2 regions of the Lysinibacillus sp. F12 genome follow, and region 2 is predicted to be linked to the other one. Evidence: riboswitches for the same ligand, from Rfam matches in the RefSeq annotation. Region 2 holds a riboswitch; the other holds the start of a gene.

Region 1 (11,191 bases), 270 kb from region 2:
TCGTAATCAGCACTAAAATTTATATAGGGCACACCTAAAACACGCATATTTGCTGCATAAAGGATAATAAAAAAGACTGAAATAAAAAATCCAAACAGACCCAAAAAAGCTGAAAATAAAATGATGATTAATCGGAAAATACTCATTGCTGTCACAAAGGCTTGATTGACTAGTGTAAATGCAGCAATACTTGAAATCGCAATGATAACAATCATCGAAGGGCTTGTCACACCAGCTTTAATCGCAGCATCTCCAATGATTAATCCTCCCACCACACTGATTGAACCACTAATCGCACTAGGCAAACGCAAATTGGCCTCGCGAAACATTTCAAACATAAATAGCATCATCATTATTTCAAGTATTGTCGGAAATGGTAATCCGGTTCTTGACTCGACCACTGTCGCAAGAAGAAGATATGGAAGCTGTTCTTGATGATAGGTGGTTACGGCAAGCCAAAAACCAGGAAGTAACATACTGATCAGTATTCCAAATATTCGGAGCACCCGTTCCATTGAACTAACGATGATGGGATATTCATTGTCCTCAGATGTTTTAAAGAGCAGCATAATATTGGCCGGAATAATCATGGCATACGAAACGCCATCGATCATTATTAGTATTCGTCCTCTCATTAATGCCTGAAGAGCAAAATCTGGTCTTCCCGTATAATCATGTCTAGGGAGAACTTTAGCCGTTTGTTCAATTGCCTCCATCAGCAAATCGCCATTAACGACAATATCTGTATCAATTTTTTGTAATTGTAAACGGATTTGTTCTAGCATATTCAAATTCACAATGTCTTCCATATATAACACAGCTACCGTTGTTTTAGAGCGTTGACCAATCTCTAATGTTTCTACACTAAATGAATTTGTAGGTAAACGTTTTCGTAGTAAAGCTATATTAATAAATACATCTTCAATAAAATCATCTCTTGGCCCTTTCACAACTAATTCAAGCGTTGTTTCCCCAGGCTCACGATTAGGTCTATTTGAAATATCACTGGAATAAATCAAGTGATCTTCCTCAAAATATAATAAGACGTGGCCTTTATAGACTCTTGTAATAATATCCTCTTTCTTCATGACCTTTTGTAAATAAGGAACATGAAGATGCTGTTCAATTAGTTCTTCTAACGTTTCATCAGAACCACTATTAAATAAGGATTGGACACGTTCGACTACAACGGTTTGAAGAAGTTCTTCGTCTATCATGGCGTCACAGGTTATCATATGGACGGTATGTTGCTGAAATTTATACTGTTGGAATATCACATCAGCAGAGCGTTGAAATAGTGATTTCAACATTTTCAAATTCATCATTTGTTCCATTGAAATACTTCTCATCTCCTACTGAGCCTGCTCAAATTTAGTACATTTATGAAAACTTGGACGTTTAATAAATATACTTAGGCATATTTTTCCCATGGATATAAAAATTATTCAAGCAACCAGTACGGTGATAACCTATTCAGTATGTTCTTAGCCAATCATTTTTTGTAGATTCGCCATCTCAATTGCCGATATTGCCGAATCATACCCTTTATTACCTGATTTTGTCCCCGCACGTTCAATCGCCTGTTCAATATTTTCTGTTGTAACAATACCGAAAATAACTGGCACATTGGTCGTTAACGATACATTTGCTATACCTTTTGCCGACTCATTACATACATAATCATAATGTGTTGTAGAACCGCGAATAACCGTTCCTAAACCAATAATCGCATCATATTTTTTTGTCTCTGCTAATTGTTTCGCAATAAAAGGCACCTCAAAAGCTCCAGGCACCCATGCAACATCAATAGATGCTTCATCAACACCATGTCGCTTTAACCCATCCATTGCTCCATCTAATAATTTGCTTGTAATAAACTCATTGAATCGACCTACAACTACTGCAATTTTTAAATCCGTTCCTATTAATTGTGCTTCAAATGTTTGACCCATTTTTTATAACTCCTTTGTTAGTAGTTTGTTGTTAATGTTTGGCTACGATAAGCGGCTAACGCCTCAATGGAAATCATTTTTAAACCATGATGTGCTGCATACTTTGTCAGTTCTTCAAAGCGCATCATGTGACCATCGTCTCCCATGATTTCACAAATCACCCCAGCAGGAATACTATGACAAAGCTTAGCTAAATCAATGGTCGCCTCCGTATGGCCTCTTCGCTCTAAGACACCGTTATCCTTTGCGATTAATGGAAAAATATGTCCTGGCCGACGAAAATCAGTGTTTTTTGCTTGAGACTTCAGCATCTTTTGTATAGTGAAAGCCCGCTCAAAGGCACTAATCCCTGTTGTTGTGTCTATATGGTCGATACTTACGGTAAATGCTGTTTGATGGTTATCCGTATTATGCTGAACCATTGGGTGCAGTTCTAGCTTATGTGCTAGCTCCTGCGAAATCGGCGTACAAATTAAACCTCTCCCATAAGTCGCCATAAAGTTAATCGTTTCAGGAGTGATATATTCAGCAAGTGCAAGAAGATCCCCCTCATTTTCCCGATCTTCATCATCCACCACGACAATCACTTTCCCTTGTTTTAAATCCTCTATGGCATCTTCAATTGCATGTAGCACTCTTGTCATCTCCTTATTATGTGATCTTAAAAACCATGCCGTGCCAAATAATCTCTTGTTATCATAGACTTGTCTTGCCCGTTCTTCAATTGGTTTACAATATACTTACCTACTAAATCTGTTTCAATATTGACGAATGCGCCAATTTTTTTCATGCCTAAAATTGTTTCCTTGTAAGTATGAGGAATCAGTGAAATAGTGACATAATTCGATTCAACATGAAAGATTGTTAAGCTTGTGCCATCAATCGTTATGGAGCCCTTTGGAATACAGAAACTTGTTAGTTCCTCAGACAATTCGATATCAATATAGACCGCGTTAGCGACTGGACGCTTTCGTAAAATTTTCCCAACTGCATCAACATGGCCAGCAACAAAATGACCACCAAATCGCCCGTTCGCAGGCATCGCACGCTCCAAATTAACCGGATCGCCTACTGCAAGCTGATGTAAATTTGTAGCTTTGACGGTTTCAGGCATGACATCCATCGTCAGCTCTTGATCCGTAAAATGGGTCACCGTTAAACAAACTCCATTGACGGCTATACTGTCCCCTAGCCTTACATCTTCTGTAACTTTTGAAGAGTGAACAGTGATTTTCATACTGTTCTTATTGCTTTGCAAGGCTTTAATAGTGCCAATATCCTCTACAATACCTGTAAACATTTCTTCACCTGCTTTCACTCATTTACGTAGCTTTTATCCGTCACTCTTTCTTTTCTATCCGTCTCCCTTCTGAAGCTTCTATAAAAAGAAAAACCCCTTTCACAAAGGGGTTTTGGGAGTATAAGACATCAATAAATAAGCCTACTTGGATATACATTTTTTCCATAGACTAGTATCTTATTTGTTCTTCTCCCATCCAGACTATCACTGTCGGTTTTGGATTTGCACCAAATCAGCTTGCGCTCACGGACTTTGAATAACTTCATCACCGCCGATTGGGAATTTCACCCTACCCCGAAGAACATCTTCTATTCAATTGATTGGCTAAATAAAAAACTTCCCTACAAGTTTGCGGGAAGTAGTGTAATAAATGCATAATCAAATAGACCTTTTAAATTACATTGAATTTAAAAAGCTCACACTTATACCCTTCTCCCATCCAGACTGTTACTGTCGGTTTTGGATTTGCACCAAATCAGCTTGCGCTCACGGACTTTGAATGACTTCATCACCGCCGATTGGGAATTTCACCCTACCCCGAAGGATCATTTTATTTAGCTAGTTCTTACGATAACACTATTTAATTATATTATCTATACTTCTGTCTGTATTTTTTAAAAAAGGTGCCACCCCTTACTATAGCTCCACATACGACGCCCAAATATGACGTTGAATGAGTTTTTGATGATGCTTACTTTCTGTACATTGGGAAAGGCTTGGACACTTCGCACAAATCAAAGGATTCGATTTATATTGGCGATATCCTTCCTTCGTCGTTGTCGCATACTTCAATATTTGCCCTTGTTTCAAAGATAACAATAATAATGCCCGTCATATATACTCATGCTTTCGGAAGAATCCATCTTTCATTTTAGGACGTGTATATGGAAGAACAGGCAACATTTGATTCTCTAACAAATAAATATATAGTCTACATGGAGAATTTACTTTTCAATACCCTATGTAGAAGTTGATGGGAACGAAGGGCGGCGACTCCTGCGGGAAAAGCGGGAAAGTCGAGATCCTGGACTGAGCGAAGCGAGGGAAGCAGCTCGACCCCGCCCGCGGAAAGCGTCCGCCTGTAGTGAAAATCAACGGCTTTACTTTATTTTATTGTAAAAGAAAAAAGACTGTAGTCAAACTCTCAAATTTTTTTGAGTTTGTCTACAGTCTGAGCCACCTATTACTATAGAGGTGGCTTCTTAGTCCTTTAATGACTTAACTTTTGAACATAATCATTATAATTTCCTGAAAAGGCGGTCACACCAGTTGGAGATAATGCTAGTAATTTATTTGCTAGCTTATTAAGAAAATAACGATCATGAGAAATGCATAATAATGTGCCATCAAATTGCAAAAGCGCCTTCTCCAATACTTCCTTGCTAAATAAATCAAGATGATTGGTCGGTTCGTCCATTATAAGTACATTTGCTTTTTGCAAAATTAGCTTTGCTAAGGCTACACGCGCTTTTTCTCCACCGCTAAGGGAGGCTATCTTTTTAAAGACATCTTCTCCCGTAAATAAAAAATTACCAAGCACTGTCCGTATTCTTGCCTCTTCCATCGAAGGGAAGGTACCCCATACCTCTTGTAATATTGTATGATTAGGATGTAATGACTCTTGCTCCTGATCATAATAACCTATTGTCACACCATTTCCCCATGCAATAACGCCACGATCCGGAGTTAATTCATGTAACAATGCCTTCAATAACGTTGATTTTCCAACACCATTTGGGCCTATTAATGCGACCCGTTCGCCTCTATATAATGAAAATTCAATATCTTCCATTAATATTTTTCTGCCCGCATGTAACTGATAGGAGAGTACTAGGTCCTTTACCTTCAGTACTTCTTTATGTGAATTCTTATCAGTAGCAAATGTCATTTGTGCATGTTTTTGATTCTTGTGCGGCTTTTCAAGACGTTCTATCCGTTCAAGCTGTTTCCTTTTGTTCTTGGCACTTTTTGAGGAAGTAGCCATAGCAATATTCCGTTGAATATAATCCTCCATTTTTGTGATTTGCTGCTGCTGCATCGTATATTTCTTCTCCAGCAGTTCACGATCTTTAGTCTTGCTTTCCACATACTTAGAATAGTTACCGCTGTATTTTGTTCCATGAGTACGTTCAATCTCATAAATCTCATGGACAAGGGCATCTAAAAAGTAACGATCATGTGAAATAACAAGAATGGCCCCTTGATAGCCACGTAAATAACTTTCCAGCCAATTTAAAGTCGCAAAATCCAAATGGTTGGTCGGTTCATCTAACAGTAACAAATCCGGCTGCGTTAATAAAATTTTAGCAAGTGCCAGTCTAGTTTTCTGACCACCACTTAATGATTCGATAAGTGTGTCTGTCGGTGTACTACTAAAGCCCATCCCATTTAACATACTATTTATTTTTGCCTCGATGTCATAGCCTCCCTGTTGTGAAAACCAATCGGATTTGCTAGCATATCTCTGCATCACTTGTTCCAGCTTTTCAGGGGCATTTAGATAAGAAGACTCACTCATCTGCATTTCCAACTCTCGAAGTTCCTTTTCAACCTCTAGAAGCTCCGTAAATGCCCCAAGCATTTCAGTCCAAATCGTATGGTCTGGCTGCAATCCACTATCCTGTTGCAAATAACCTAGTTTAATTCCTTTCCCCCTATAAATATCGCCTTCATCATAAGGAATATCCCCTACAATCATCTTTAGTAGCGTGGATTTTCCAGCTCCATTTACACCTATAAGTCCAATCCGATCGCCACGTTCCATTTTCATCGTTATGTTAGAAAGAATGGGCTCTCCCAAGTAGCTCTTACTAATTCCATTTAATTGAAGTATCATTTTTTCCATCTCCTTATTTATTTTATCCATTACTAATAAGCTAATCGCTCAAGAAATAAATGGACATATAAGGTTACACATCACTTTTCACTCCTTTCAAACACAAAAAAGGTGCCGTCATAAAACGGCACCTTCCACCCCTCCTATGAACAAGAGGGCATGTTAAATTTTACTATTAAACAAAAAAACGCCGTTAAGAACCGGCGTTTTTGTATCTATACATCTCATTTGATTGGATACTATCAGTTTTAAAGAAGGCTAGAAGCAACCGGAACCTGCATCGATATGAAATTTGCTTAAAAAAGGGCATACTTCTCCCTTTGCCAGCAAACCTCCACAAAGATTGTAAGATTTCACCACTATTTCAGTTAAACCTTTTGCACAAACAGTTCCCATTACTTCGTCCTCCCTTCGATTTTATAGTATCCACTAATCTACCATAAATCTTTCTAGATTACAAATGTCCTCTCACGTTCTTATTCTTATATGCCTTGGAATATGGCACGCCTATCGTTACACTTAATAATATATCGGAACTTACTATTGTTAAAATCGTTCCTGTACAAGTGACTATTCAGTCCACTAGGAGGTCATTCCCTTGCAATTTTTAAGAAACTTAACAATTAAACAACGTATTTTCTCTGCCCTATTAATACTCGGCTGCGGAATATCGATCTTTTTCGTTCATCATAATGAACAATTTTATGATCGACCGATTGCTGAAATATTGAATGTCAAAGTGGTAGAATCAGAGCCTCTAACAGATATGTACGACAATGACGATACTTTGTATACGCAGCAAATTAAGGCTGTACTTAAAAATGGGCAGCACAAAGGACAAATAATTGATTTGATGAATGACTACTCTTCGTCTGGAGCCTTTGATCAAGAATACTTTGTCGGCAATGAAATTTTTGTCGCAATAGATGCACATTCGACACAGTCAGATTTAACGGGGACCATTCTCGATTTGAAACGAGATCAAACAATCATGATTATCACTTGGACTTTTATCTTTGCGCTACTCATCATCGGAAAAAGACAAGGTTTATTTGCCATTATTAGCTTAGTCGTAAATGCCAGTATTTTAACATTTGCATTAGACCTTTACGTAAAGCATGGCAGCCTCAATTTATTATTCATCAGTGGTGTGTGTGTCCTATTATTTACTGTTATTTCATTGTTACTGATTAGTGGATTGAATACGAAAACATATGCAGCCATTGTAGCTACTCTTTTAGGGACAATCATAGCCCTTAGTATTAGCTCTGCTGTGATGTGGTTGACGGGAGAAAGCGGCCTACGCTATGAGGAAATGCAATTTTTAACACGTCCCTACCGAACTGTTTTTATGGCTGGTTTATTCATTGGTTCACTTGGGGCTGTTATGGATGTCGCGATTACTATGTCCTCTTCTATTTACGCCCTATATGAACAAGACTCTCGTATTTCTTTACAAGCTTTAAAGGCATCTGGTCAGGAGATTGGAAAAGACATTATGGGTACCATTACAAGCATTCTATTCTTCGCGTATATTTGTGGCTCCATACCAATGGTCATCCTCTATTTGAAAAATTCATCTACATTAGGACTCACTCTATCCTTGAATCTTTCATTAGAGCTAGCTCGTGCCCTTGCAGGGGGTATTGGAGTAGTCCTGACAATACCTATCAGTCAATATACAGCTATTTTTTTTATTAATCGAAAGAGGGTTAAAGAATGAATGTTATCGTTGTTTTGGCAATTATTTTATGTTTATTGATGGTGGTAGTTGGAGGTAAGCAAGGCCTACGCTCGTTTCTTTCTTTATTTTTAAATTTTGCTGTTCTCTTCGTGACCATTTTCCTCATGACAAACCCTAAAAACAGCCCTATTATTCTAACGTTTATTGCTTGTACTGTCATCAGTTGCATTAGTTTGTTTTATATTAATAAAACAAATAGTAAAACCATTACTGCATTTATTTCGACAATGGTAACGATTGTTGTTTTATTGCTTTTTATTACGTTTATAACGAAAAAGGCCATGATTCAAGGATTTGGCGAAGAATCAACAGAAGAAATAAGTATCTTTTCTCTCTATATCGGTGTTAATTTCGTGCAGATTGGTGCATCGGTCATTATTATGAGTACGATAGGTGCCATTATGGATGTTGCCATTTCCATTGCTACCTCTATGCATGAGATTTTTTATCGCAATCCTTCAATCAGTAGAAAGACACTTTTTACATCTGGAATAAGTATTGGGAGAGACATTTTAGGAACCGATACAAATACTTTATTTTTTGCTTTCTTTGGTGGCTATTTAAGTTTATTGATATGGTTTAAGGATCTCTCTTATTCGATTGGCGAAATCGTCAATTCCAAAGTCTTTAGTGCGGAAATGATGACAATTTTTTGCGCAGGCATCGGCATTGCACTAATTATTCCTATTGCCTCCTCCGTCAATGCTTATTATTTAGTAAAAACACGACAAAAAAAGAATAGCTCTCTCCCATAAAAACAGAACTATCACATAAGTACTGGAGATAAAGTGAGTACCTCTTTGCCTTTATGGTTTGAAACGTACAACACACCTAAAATGGTATGCAAATTTGTATTAGCCCTAACATAAAACACAAAAAGAATTAGGTAGCTATAGAGGGTGTCTCATAAGAGTTTTGAGACACCCTCCTTTGTTGCATCTTTTCCATTGCAAACCCAGCATTTTCTGATAATATTTACCATAAGATGATTACGTAGCTTTTAAAATGACTGTTGTCCATGTTTCATGACCTAACAATTGGTCGCCCATTCCATGTAACATTTTTAAGCATAAAACGTCAATACAACTAGATAATAAAGGAGAAAGTTTGCAATGAAAACTATAATTTTTGATTTTGATGGAACGTTGGCAGATTCAACTGCTGTGTTTGCATCAGCATGGAATACATTAGCACAAAAATATAAATTTAAAGGAATTGAATTGAAGGAAATTGATACATTAAAAAAATTATCGATTTCAGAACGTAGTAAGTTATTTGACTTTCCAATGTATAAATTACCTATGATTTTACCGCAATTTTACAAGCTATATCGCCAATCATTAAACGATGTTCATCTTTTTGCAGGGATGAAGGAAGTATTACTCGAACTCGATAATAGAGGATATAAGATTTTGATTATCTCTTCTAATTCAAAGGACAATATTGTAGAATTTCTCAAAATAAATGGCATTCACTGTGTTACAGATGTCCTTTGCTCCAATCGTATTTTTAGCAAAGATAAAGTCATGAAAAAGTTTTTGAAGGAATCAAATGTTTCATCATCTGAAGTGGTATATATAGGTGATGAACAGAGGGATATTGTCGCGTGTAAAAAAGCAGGCATACCTATTATATGGGTAGAATGGGGCTATGACGCAATTGAAGTCATACAAAACGAAGAGCCAGAATACAAAGTAGCGACACCCGATGAAATTTTAGAGATTATTTTATAGCAGGATAATAGCCCTTCACTCGGCTATTATCCTTTAAATTTCTTGTCTTTGATTTCGCCTAATCTGCATTAACTTGTCAGCAGAATTATTTACCCCTTTATAAGGATCGCTTAATTCATGCATACTCGTCGCAAATTGCTGTGTAAAGGCAGCAATTTGATTAGCAGAAGCATTCACCTGATTAATGGATTGTTTAATGCTTTCTAATTGTTTCGTAATACTATTCGCACTTTCTGTATTGCTCTGGAACATTTTTTGTATTTCAGATGCGACAACTGCAAAACCACGTCCATGCTCACCCGAACGAGCTGCTTCTATCGAAGCATTTAAACCAAGATTTATGGATTTCATCGCTAAATCTTTTACCAATTGAACAATCACATTCATTTGTTCAATATCGCCTGCCAATCAATACTTTCCTCTGCACTTTGTTCAGCTATGTCATTGACCTCACTATCAATTTATTGGATTATCAGGATTCGGTCTATGTAATTGCCATGATTCAGGTGAAGTAAATTCAATAGTATATTCATAGTTTGTGAAAATATTTTGTTTCATCGAAGATGCGAAAGTGCTAATATCACCAGATGTCTGTTCTTTCATGGACTCTTCTAAAGCTGCAAGTTCATTCAAATCTATTACTAATTTAGATGAATCATCGCCCTTAATTTGAGTTGTTAGAATATTAGAATTCTTATCAAATGTTGCGACCATCGGTTTACCATTTTCAATTGACTCTAATTTTCATTATCTTCAATTACATTTATTTGAAGGCTATCAAGGTATTCAATTGCTTCCTTATCAACCATACCTAATTCTGAATTGAAGTCCGAATTATCAATTATTTGTTTGGATGTAGCTAGGAAGTTGTTCTTTTCCATTTCTTTAGCATTTGCAAGAATTGGAGCGAAATTTGGAATTTAACCATAAATTTTTTTATATATAGTATTAGGTATTATTTTCAAGTTATTAATCGAGCAAAAATAATAAATTTAATACTAATAGGATTATCCCTACTAATAAAAAAATAAAACCTAATATATTATTATGCACATTTTTTTCCTTTTTATTTTTAAGTAATAAGTAAGTACCGCAAGTTATAAATATTGTAAAGAGTAAAAAAAATCCAACAATTGTTAACCATGTCATTACAATATCACTCCATTCTATTTATTATTAAAATCTTGATAATAAAGCGATACTTCTTAAGTACTTTATTTGCCTACTCTCCATAATACTCATTTGTTAATTATATCCTCTTTTTATACATTATAACTTAATAATTAAAAAACTTAATATGTCTAAAGTGGAAACAGCATCGGTACCACAGCCAGTAATCCAGTTTTAACGTTATAATGGGATACAATATTTAATCCAAATGGGACGATTACAAGAGCACAAATAGCAGGTGTAGTGGCAGTATTGAAACTGTATGTACACAAAGACACACCAAAATTTTCAGGCATCAGGCAACGGCAAAACATTTACAGATGTTTAAACTTTCAATTGAAAAGGTAACTGCTATAGGAATTATGGGAACAAGTACCAATACGTTTAATCTGAATGATACGTTAACACGTGAACAGGCAGAAAAGTGCTCAACCAACTATTCGAAAGACCAGCTCT
Region 2 (11,191 bases):
TGAATCACCAGGCGATTGTATGATTTTAGTGGTCCTTGCCTCTTTCTCGCTTCACTCGGCGTTACATAATGCTGTTTACGAAACGCTTTTGTAAAAGCTTCAGGAGTTTCATAGCCATACTTGTAGGCGAGATCGATTATTTTTTGATCTGTATCCATTAATTCCTGAGCCGCTAATGTTAATCTCCTCCGTCGTAGATAATCCGCAATGGACATATCCGTTAAAATCGCAAACGTTCGCTGAAAATGGAAGACAGATGAATTAACCTCCTGTGCAATCTGTTCAATCGTTATGTTTTCTAATAAATGATCTTCCATAAAATTAATGGCTTTTTGAATCGACTCAATCCAACTCATTGCTCTCACTCCCTGATACCATCTTAAAATAGTTAATGCTTTCCAGCCTGTCTTTTTATGCTAACTTTGGACAGGTATGTGTAGAAGCAGTTTTTCATCACTAACACTCCTTCTATTTTCGTTACTTTACATACGATTTTCGCTCTTTCTCCACTAAAATCCATTGTACTAACTATCGAAAAACAACCATTATATTTATAATAACGGACAAGGCCTTTATTGTCCTTAAATCAAGGAGTGTCATCATCGTATCTTACCAAATGAGGAAGAAAAGACTTAGGCTATGCCTTCAGATGAAAAGGGGGCAATGGGAAATTTCCAAGCATGTTGTAATCATGAAGTATACGAAGAATTAGGCTACAGGTAGTATCGATGATAAATCTAATGCAGCTGTAGAAGTCTGTTACTTTGAAGCCATCATAATTGGCGGACAAATGACCCTTCTTAATCTTGAATAAATTAATGTATGATATTGCATGGAAATCTAAAGATGAGGTCGCACTACTACTATTAACATTCCTAAAAGATCGACCATTTCTCTTATGTTTATGTCAATAAAAAAAGTCACGCCTCTCGACATGACCGATTTTTTTCATATAAAATTATTGGCTGTTCTCTTCTTGATGCTGATAAATAATTAAGGCAGAATGGATGACCGTCTGTTCGCCGATATAGAGGGTATTGTACTTGATATCAAGTATGAAAAAGTAACTCAAATCTAATAAAGCCCGATTAATATCATGTTCAAATTGCACAATATCGTTGTTTTGGATTGTCACAACTTGAGTCGTTTGTGTCATTGCCCACACCCCTTTTCTTTCATGATAGTTCAAAAGGGTATCAAAGTCAGTAAAAAAATATTGGAGCAAAATAAGCTCCAATATTTTTTAGTACATCGTTAAATATTCCTCACGCTCCCAGTTATGGACCCGTGTACGGTATTTATCCCATTCTATTTCTTTGGCTCTATTAAACTTTTCATAAATATGATCACCTAGAGCTTCTCGTACAACTGCATCCATTTCTAATTCAATTAATGCGTGTTCCAATGAAGATGGTAGACTATCAATACCATTTAATTCACGCTCTGGACCTGTCATTTTATAAATATTTCGATCTACCGCTGCTGGAGGCGTTAAATCTTTCCGTATGCCGTCAAGTCCAGATGCTAAGATTACAGCCATTGCTAAATAAGGATTTGCTGCAGGATCAACTGAACGTAACTCAATACGTGTTGATAATCCTCGAGCTGCTGGAATACGAATAAGTGGCGAACGGTTTTGAGCAGACCATGCAACATAGCATGGGGCCTCATAGCCTGGAACTAATCGTTTATAAGAATTAACCAGTGGATTCGTGATAGCAGTAAAGCCATGTACATGCTGGATAATACCTGCCATAAAGCTACGAGCTGTTGCGCTTAATTGAAGTTCTGCGTGTTCGTCATAGAAGGCATTTTTATCCCCTTCAAATAACGATAGGTTAAAATGCATGCCAGAGCCGTTAACTCCAAATAGTGGCTTAGGCATAAATGTTGCATGTAGCCCATGCTGTGCAGCAATCGTTTTTACGACTAATTTAAATGTTTGAATATTATCGCATGCTTCGATGGCGCTAGCATATTTAAAGTCAATTTCATGCTGTCCAGGTGCAACTTCATGGTGAGAAGCTTCAATTTCAAAGCCCATCCCCTCCAGTTCTAAAACAATATCACGGCGACAATTCTCCCCTAAATCTGTCGGAGCTAAGTCAAAATATCCTCCGCTGTCATTTAGTTCAAGTGTCGGATGCCCTTTTTCATCCAGCTTGAAAAGGAAAAATTCTGGCTCTGGTCCCAAGTTAAAGGAAGTGAAGCCTAACTCCTCCATTTCCTTTAAAACGCGCTTCAAATTAGATCGTGGATCCCCTTCAAAAGGTGTTCCATCTGGTCTTGCAATATCGCAAATAAAGCGTGCCACCTTACCTTTTTCAGCTGTCCAAGGAAAAATTACAAATGTATTAAAGTCTGGTCTTAAATACATATCTGATTCCTCTATACGTACAAAACCTTCAATCGAAGAACCATCAAACATGACTTTATTGTCTAATGCCTTTTCTAATTGGCTCACAGGTATCTCTACATTTTTAATCGTACCTAATATATCAGTAAATTGTAGGCGAATAAACTTCACATTTTCTTCCTTCACTCGGCGTATAATACCTTCTTTTGTATAATGTTTCATTTTCCACCACTCCAATGTAAATTTAATTAACACAACTTTTTTATGACTGTTTTAAAAATACATTATTTTTTAAAATTTAGCAACATTCATGTAAGGTTTTATAACATCGTTTTTTTAGAATATATTCATCTTGATTTTCGATACATAAAAAAGGTATACCCATTAACTAAATGGATACACCTAATTTATATTTTATTTTTTAATATTGTAAAAGCATATTAACGAACACTACCAGAATGACAACAGGTACTATAATCAACATTAACAACCTGTAGGCTGAATAATATCCCTGTCCCATATGACTTCCCATTAACAGTTCTCTTCTTACAAATTCCTTATCCACTACATAGGCAATAAAAATAGCAATAAACAAGTTCCCCAATGGTAGCATTAAGTTTGATACTAAAAAGTCAGTTGCATCAAATATGTTCTTTCCAAAAACCGATACATCAGCTAACAAGCTAGAGGAAAGGGATGCTGGAATGGCTGCGAGAAATACGACTACACCAAGACACGAAGTCCATACAAGACGTGTTTTTTGACTATTTTCCATCAATGCCGCTACAATAATCTCGTATAAACTAAACGAAGACGTTAATGTGGCAAATAAGAACAATAATAAAAACATCGCTAAAAATACTTCCCCAAACGGCATCTGGCTAAATGCTGTTGGTAGCACCATAAATAATAAGCCCGGCCCTGCTGCCGGCTCTAAATCAAAAGCAAAAACAACCGGGAAAATGGCTAGTCCGGCTAAAAATGAAACCAGTACCGTCAGCATAACTACGGAGCCTGCCGAATTCGGAAGACTTACATCTTTTTTGAGGTAGGAACTGTATGTAACAAGACAAGAAAATCCTACTGCTAATCCAAAAAATGATTGCCCCAAAGCTTCTAATATAGATTTCCCTGTAATATTCGAGAAATCAGGCCATAAAAAGAATTTTATCCCTTCCATGGCGCCATCTAATGTGACAGCACGTATCACAAGGACAATGAACATAATAAAGAGCAATGGCATCATCCATTTATTTGCCTTTTCAATACCATTTTGGACTCCTAAAGAAATAACAAGTACATTTGCTAATGTAAACAAAGCTAAACCTACAAGCGTAATCCAAGGTGTACCAATTATTTTTCCAAATAGCTCTGCAGGATCAATAGCTGGGTCAATGACAGCACCTGTTAATCCTAGCCCACTATAAATAAAAATCCAGCCCCCGACAACGCTATAAAATGTTAGTAATAAAAAACATCCGAGAACACCCATTCGGCCAATCCATGCCCACCCCTGCTTTGTAGGAGCAATTTTTTTATAGGCAGTGATTGCCTCAGACTGCGTACCTCGCCCTAATATATATTCAGATAATAGCATCGGGAGCCCAATTAATAATGTAAATAGCACAAATATTAAGAAAAACGCGCCTCCACCACTTTGCCCAGTTACATACGGGAGCTTCCAAATCGCTCCTAGTCCAATTGCAGCACCCGCTGATGCTAAAATAAATCCTAACTTACTAGACCACTGTCCTTTTTTTCCACTCATCTCTTCAAACTCCTCAAACATTCTAAACTCATCTCTAATTCTACATGAAAATAGAGTTCTCGACTAGGTATTACTAAAAAAGAACTAGTGATATCTCGACAACCTATTACCTTTTTCTATTTTCCTTCCACCATTTCATCTCATAAAAAAAACCTCGAGTTCTTCACTCGAGGTTTAGTACAATTTATTTTGTTATATACATAGAACGCTGGCGGTCAATCCATTTACGCATTGTTGTAAATAATAACGCCATAATACCCGTTAATAAAATTCCTTTGACAATATTAAATGGTAAAATACCAGCGACAATCATTTTATATAATGAATCACCTACAACAGGCTCCATACCTAAAAAGTAAGTGTACATTGGTAAAAATACAGCATAGTTTAAAATACTCATTCCTACTGCCATCACAACTGTTCCCGTTGCTAAACCTCCAACAAGACCAGCAATTGTTTTAAAGCGATTAAAAATAAAGCTTACTGGCAATATAAATAAAATACCTGTTACAAAATTAGCCATATGCCCTACGGGAACGCCTGTTGGAGTGCCTGAGAAAATCCAATCCAACACATTTTTAAACAACTCTACTAAAATACCAGCTACAGGTCCCATCGTGATTGCCGCAAGTAAGGCAGGCATATCACTGAAATCCACTTCTAAAAATGCTGGGAATGGTGGAATTGGGAAATTAAAAAGCATTAATAAAAACGAAATACTGCTCAGCATGCCAATCGTAATAAACGATTGAAGTTTGACATTTTTCTTCATAGAAAGCTCTCTCCTCTTTGCTGATTCAATCTCGCAAGAAGAAAGGTGACGATCTTTCAATTGTTTCATGAAAAAACCCTTATGCGTTTAATAAAGCATAAGGGAGAAAGGCATAACGAATAAACGTCCTCATCAACTAATTTTTGAGCACCGTTAAATAAGCCATACAAAAAAGCGCTCGGTCATAGTTTATTTCATGACAATGAATGACGATCGTACCTTCATCTTCTCCCATCCAGACTTTAACTGTCGGCCTTGGAATTCCACCAAGTCAGCCATGCGAAAATTCGCACAGGTCGCGGGCTGAAGAGTTAAAAATAAATCAATCGAGCTAATGAATAAATTCACTAGCGATTTACCACTCTATTACCGCCGGTCGGGATTTTCACCCTGCCCCGAAGATGAATCATATTATTTTATACTACAGCTTTACTATAATGAATTATGAAGTAAAAGTAAATAGTTCTGCTCAAAAAAATCCGATTAAATTGCTATGTTTTATAAACAGTAAAGGCATTCCCGCTATATGGGAATGCCTCTCTTTTTTATTCTTCCTTCGACTATGGTAAAAATTGTTTATTTGGTCCCACTGGCTTTGGTAAATAACCCTTCAAATCAAACCCTTCCCAGCTTTCTTGCACAACATTATCTAAAAGTAGCTGCTGATTAAAGCTAGCAGCAGTCAACATCATGGCCTCAATTAATTGAGTTGCTCGTATTGGCTCCATAGATGTTAAATCAAGCGGAATATCAAAGGTAACAACTACACCTTCCTCTTGTTCTTTGACTGTGTATGTCACATTTTCAGGCACAACGGATGTATAGACATCATCATTTTTATTTTTCATCTGTGTAAGTGCTTCTGTAACTGTCTCAAAAGTTTGACGGAAATCTGGTGATAAATATTCTGCACCATTAGTATCTTGGTACAAGTAATAATTATAACGCTTGGCATTAGTTAAAGACATCGCTTGATTTGGCTCACCTTCTTGAGAAAACTCATAGGGTGTTCCATCTTCATTTTGTATTTCTACTTCGGAATATTCAGAGTCCGAGAAGGTATCTTCCATTGTGCCTTTGTATTCATTAACTGTAGCAGAGGCAACATCATAGTCATTTTCCTTTGGCAAGACATGGATGAGCTTATCATCCTTCTCCTTCAGCTCACCTTTATAAGGATGATACTCTGTAAACCCTTTAGCCTCCTCGTCAATTTGCGGAGCATACTTTTCATACATCCGTAAGGTAGAAGGCTTCTCTCCTCCAAAATCAGTAGCAACACGTTCATTTGGGATAACATACGTCATAGGAACACTTTCCGCATCGCGTCCTGCCAAACCAATACGGAAAACGACAGCATCCTTTACATCCTCCTCGTAGACAGAGGTACGTAAAGATAAAATGCGCTCATGCTCCGCGACAATACTTTTGGAATCCAGCATTTCATCCTGCGTTGCCGCTTCCTTTGCCGCTGAATCCTCTTGCATCGTAGAATACTGAGCTGTTTCAGGCATACTCGCTTGATCTTTTTGTTCACCTTGATTATTCTTCCATACTGTGCCAACGAGTATTGTTAGCACAAAGACTGCGGCTACACTCATAAAAATCTGCATATTACGTACCTTCGATTTTGTCGCAGGCTTTTTAATGATAGGATCTTCCTGTTGAGATGGTTCATCTTCTATAGGTTCTTGCATAGCTTCTTGAAGGTGGATATTATCTTGCAAGCGAGCATCTGCCATTAACCGATTTAATATATCTTCTTTCGAACGGTGGTCAGAAAGCTTAGGGGCATTGTTCAGTACATGTTCAAGCTGCTCATCATCAAATGGCTTATGTGTCATTGCCGTTTCGCCTCCTGTTCTCTGATCGGCTGTAGCTGTTGCCTTAAAAATTTAATGGCTCGATGCTGGGTTGTTTTTACCTTTGCTTCTGTCCAATCAAGTATTTGCGCCGTTTCTGCTATCGATAAATCCTGGAAATAACGCATAATAATGACCATTTTTTGGTCGCCAGTACAGTTTTCTAATACTGACGCTACTTGCATAAATTCATCACTGGCCTGTAGCATTTCCTCCGGTGATGGTGTGTTTGAATGGAGCTGTTCCGTTTCCCAGTCAAAGAAATCAAGCGAATGCTTCTGACGAACAGCTTGCTTTCTAAAATGATCAATCGCAACATTTTTGGCTATTGCAAAAAGCCATGTTTTCTCACTACTATTGCCTGCAAATTGATCATATGAGCGCAATACTCTTACATAAACCTCATGCGCTAAATCCTCAGCAAGTGTACGGTTTTTTACTAGATAGATTAGAAACTGGAACACGTCTTGATGATAGGCATCGTAAAGTCGATGGAACACGGAGTCATTCAATGCACTCCACCCCCGTTCTATATTATTTGTCGTCTTACTTTCGCAGAAGTTACAGCCAACTAATAACAAAACCCTGTTATTAATCGAACGGTAAATAAAATGTGAAGGTTGTACCTTCCTTAAGCACACTATCTACCATAATATTTCCTGAGTGTGCCTTTACAATATTTCGTGCAATGGCTAAGCCAAGTCCCGTACCACCCTTAGATCGAGTACGTGCCTTATCCGCTTTATAAAAGCGTTCAAAGACATAAGGTAAATCATCTTGAGGAATACCATGTCCTGTATCTTGAACAGAAATTTTAGCAAATGTTGGCTCCTTTTCTACTTTTACCGTGACAGACCCCTCATCTGTATGTCTTAATGCATTGTCGACTAAATTCGTGAGTACTTGCTCGATACGATCCTCATCTATATTAATCATAGCGTCGTCATTAAATTCACTATCGAATAGTAGATGAACATGCTTCTCTTTTGCCACCTGTGCAAATTTTTGAGTAATACGTTCAAATGTAGAATTAATCGGTAATTCATCTTTATAGAGCGTCATATGCCCCGATTCCATGCGTGCTAAATCTAATAAATCAGTGACAAGGCGACCCATTCGTTTGGATTCATCATAAATAATTTTTGTAATTTCATTACGTTCTTCCTGATCTTGAATAAAATCATCATCCATCAATGCTTCAGAATAACCTTGAAGCATGGCGATAGGAGTACGCAATTCATGAGAGACGTTCGCAATAAAATCAGATCTAAGTTTTTCTAGGCGATGTTGTTCTGTCATATCACGAATAACCGCGACTGCCCCTCGAATGATTTCTCCACTATAAAGAGGGCTAATTGTAAAAGTATAATAATTTCCATCCATTTCAATTTCCTCTTCTAGCTTATCCTCAAACATGAGTACATGGTCCAGCATATGATAAAGCTCTGGCGGTATTGGTTTAGCACTTTGTGAGCCTTTATTTACAAACCATTTTTGCATTAGACGTTCTGCTGGTGGATTACTTAATAATATTGTACGGTCACGATTAAACGTAATCACTGCATCTGTCATGGATGTCAAAATATTTGATAGCTGTTCATTTTCTTGATTGATAACCTCTAAATTATGCTTTAATTGACGACCCATTTGGTTGAAGGCAACTGCCAGCTGTCCAATTTCATCATTTTGAGTGGTAGGCATTTTTGCTTCAAAATTCCCCTTTGCAATTTCAAATGCCAGTTCACGCATTTTTCTAAGTGGTGAAGTTATACGAGAAGACAAGAAGAACGCAAAAAATGTCGTCAAGACAAATGCTATGAAAGCTGCCAAAAAGACAATTTTCGTCGTTTCCTTGGACGTTTTATGTAGAGCATCGGGGCTCTGATAGATGAAAACTGCTCCATGTACAGCATTTTCTACATTCAAGGGGAAGCCTAGCACTACATAAGATTCCATTTTCTCTGGATCTGTAGAGGAGGGCATCATCATTTCTTTAATAATGGGTTCGTCTGATTGAAAGACTTCACGGAAAGATTTATTCGCCAAAATGGTATCTTGAATTTTCTTTTTATTGACACCCTCTTGCATGGCAAAGGATACCTCTACATGGCTAATTGCAATTAGTGCATTGGTGCCTTTAGGTAAAATATCTTTTAATAGTTCCGAAGTCGATTCAGCTGTTTCATTGTCATCCACTATACTTGCCACAGTGGCAGCCGTTTGACGTAAAGATATTTCTGCTTGCTGCATGTGGTAGTTTTGAAGAAATTCAAGCATTAATACCGTGAAAACAAATAATACAAATGAAACGAGAAGCAATATGGTTACCCATAGCTTCCCGACAACACTATTCCATATTCTATTCATTGACAACCTCAAATTTGTAACCAACGCCCCAAACTGTCACAATCATTTTAGCAGCGTTTTCAGAAACACGGTTGAGCTTTTCGCGTAAACGTTTTACGTGTGTGTCAACTGTACGTAAATCACCAAAGAAATCATAATGCCAAACTTCTTTTAGTAGTTGTTCACGGTCAAATACTTTGTCTGGCGATTTCGCTAAGAAGTAAAGTAATTCATACTCTTTTGGTGTTAAATTAACCTCAATGCCCTCAGCCGTTACACGGTGTGCATCATGATCGATCATCAAATGCTGGAACACCACTAAATCTTTTGAAGAGGATGCATTTGTCGTAGGTGAGAATGCCTGTGAACGACGTAAAATAGCCTTCACACGTAACACAACCTCACGAGGACTAAATGGTTTTACAATATAATCATCTGCTCCTAGTTCGAAGCCTTGAACACGATTAGCTTCCTCACCTTTAGCAGTTAATAAAATAATAGGTGTTGCTGCTCGTTCACGAATTTCTGCACACACTTCTAGCCCATCTTTTTCAGGCATCATAATATCAAGTAAAATACAGTGATATTCTTTTTCTAAAGATTTTTCGATCGCTTGTTCACCATTTTCTGCCTCGTCAACAAGGTAACCTTCTCGCTCCAGATACATTTTTAATAAGCGGCGAATACGATCCTCGTCATCTACTACTAATACTGAAATATTTTCTGACACTTTCACGATCCCTCTCTTCCAATCTTTCTCTAACTTCTATTGTACATGGTGTGACACATATTGAAAAGAAAAGAAAGCCTCTTCGCTACAGCGAAAAGGCTTGTTGTTTCACAGGTTATGCGTAGGAGTGTAAACCTGCAAGAATTAAGTTAACAGCAATTAAGTTAAATAAAATAATGCCGAAACCAATTAATGCTAACCAAGCAGATTTTTGACCTTCCCAGCCTTTTGATAAACGTAAATGTAGGAATGCCGCATAGAATAACCATGTAATAAGAGCCCATACTTCCTTAGGATCCCAACCCCAGAAGCGACTCCAAGCAATTTGCGCCCAAATCATCGCAAAGATTAAAGCGCCTAGGGTGAATACAGGGAAACCAATTAGCACTGAACGATAACCAATTTCATCAAGTAATTGTAAGTTAACACGCTTCACAAGTGGTTGGAAAATAGCACTTATTCGACGACGTGCAATTAAGCGAATTAATAAATAAAATACTGACCCTACTAATAATGACCAGAAGACAGTTGTTAATTTCTTCGCATTAATTAATGCTGGCATTTCTACGATTGGTGACATGCCATGCTCTTCAACCACCTCATACTCATTCATACCGAATACAGGTGGTAAATTGTAAATAATTTTACGTGTAGTTCCTTCTTTATCCACATAATTGTAGCTAGATTCATAATCCATTGCACTGAATGTAGATGTCACAGCGACAAACCCAACAACTACTACAAGACAGTACATAACGGCTTCTAACCAAAATCGCTGTTTAGAAGGCTTCGTTAAATCTACAACCTTTAATAAGTAAATAAGTCCAGCCACAGCACTGATCGCTAAAATAGATTGCCCTAATGCCGCTGTAATTACGTGAATTGTTAACCAATGGCTTTGTAATGAGGGCACTAATGGACTTACTTCTTTCGGGAACATCGAAGCATAAGCGATAATTAAAAGTGCTACTGGTAATGCTACTAATCCAAGTGCAGATAAACGATAAATAAAGTAAATTAAAATAAACGCACCAACAATGAACATACCAAAGGCAGTTGTAAATTCAAACATATTACTTACTGGCGCATGTCCAGTATAAATCCATCGTGTAATAAAGTAGGCAAGCTGTGATACAAATCCAATAATTGTTACCACAATGGCAAGCTTACCCCATTTACCCGTGTTTTTACCCGTAGCATTCCCTTGCTTAATGGAACCACCAAATAATAACGTCGCAACTAAATAAGCAATAAAAGCTACAAATAACAGGTTTCCACTTATGTCAATCAAACTCATAAGGTGTTGTCACCTTCCTTTTCTTTAATGCCACCATCCGTGGACTCTTCGCCAGCCTCT

What was found. Region 2 has a riboswitch for FMN ahead of AC3CH7_RS04210 (ECF transporter S component). Riboswitches for the same ligand answer to the same signal wherever they lie in the genome.
Positions count from the first base shown of each region.
Region 1: another riboswitch for FMN. It lies ahead of ribE (riboflavin synthase); the one in region 2 lies ahead of AC3CH7_RS04210 (ECF transporter S component).

Region 1 covers NZ_JBYMLP010000001.1:537,982-549,172, forward strand. Annotated here, with positions in the region: gene AC3CH7_RS02845 (spore germination protein) at 1-1,334, opposite strand, end outside; gene ribH (6,7-dimethyl-8-ribityllumazine synthase) at 1,485-1,952, opposite strand; partial or broken gene ribB (3,4-dihydroxy-2-butanone-4-phosphate synthase) at 1,979-2,587, opposite strand; gene ribE (riboflavin synthase) at 2,614-3,252, opposite strand; FMN riboswitch at 3,433-3,558, opposite strand; FMN riboswitch at 3,676-3,801, opposite strand; partial or broken gene AC3CH7_RS02865 (transposase) at 3,895-4,173, opposite strand; gene AC3CH7_RS02870 (ABC-F family ATP-binding cassette domain-containing protein) at 4,463-6,088, opposite strand; gene AC3CH7_RS02875 (YibE/F family protein) at 6,687-7,811, shown strand; gene AC3CH7_RS02880 (YibE/F family protein) at 7,808-8,587, shown strand; gene AC3CH7_RS02885 (HAD-IA family hydrolase) at 8,945-9,565, shown strand; gene AC3CH7_RS02890 (methyl-accepting chemotaxis protein) at 9,599-9,973, opposite strand; gene AC3CH7_RS02895 (geobacillin-26 family protein) at 10,022-10,297, opposite strand.
Region 2 covers NZ_JBYMLP010000001.1:812,633-823,823, forward strand. Annotated here, with positions in the region: gene AC3CH7_RS04190 (AraC family transcriptional regulator) at 1-356, opposite strand, end outside; gene AC3CH7_RS04195 (hypothetical protein) at 959-1,156, opposite strand; gene glnA (type I glutamate--ammonia ligase) at 1,244-2,578, opposite strand; gene AC3CH7_RS04205 (sodium-dependent transporter) at 2,778-4,124, opposite strand; gene AC3CH7_RS04210 (ECF transporter S component) at 4,309-4,896, opposite strand; FMN riboswitch at 5,116-5,303, opposite strand; gene AC3CH7_RS04215 (hypothetical protein) at 5,457-6,740, opposite strand; gene sigX (RNA polymerase sigma factor SigX) at 6,737-7,270, opposite strand; gene AC3CH7_RS04225 (ATP-binding protein) at 7,350-9,125, opposite strand; gene AC3CH7_RS04230 (response regulator transcription factor) at 9,118-9,834, opposite strand; gene ccsB (c-type cytochrome biogenesis protein CcsB) at 9,950-11,131, opposite strand; gene resB (cytochrome c biogenesis protein ResB) at 11,128-11,191, opposite strand, start outside.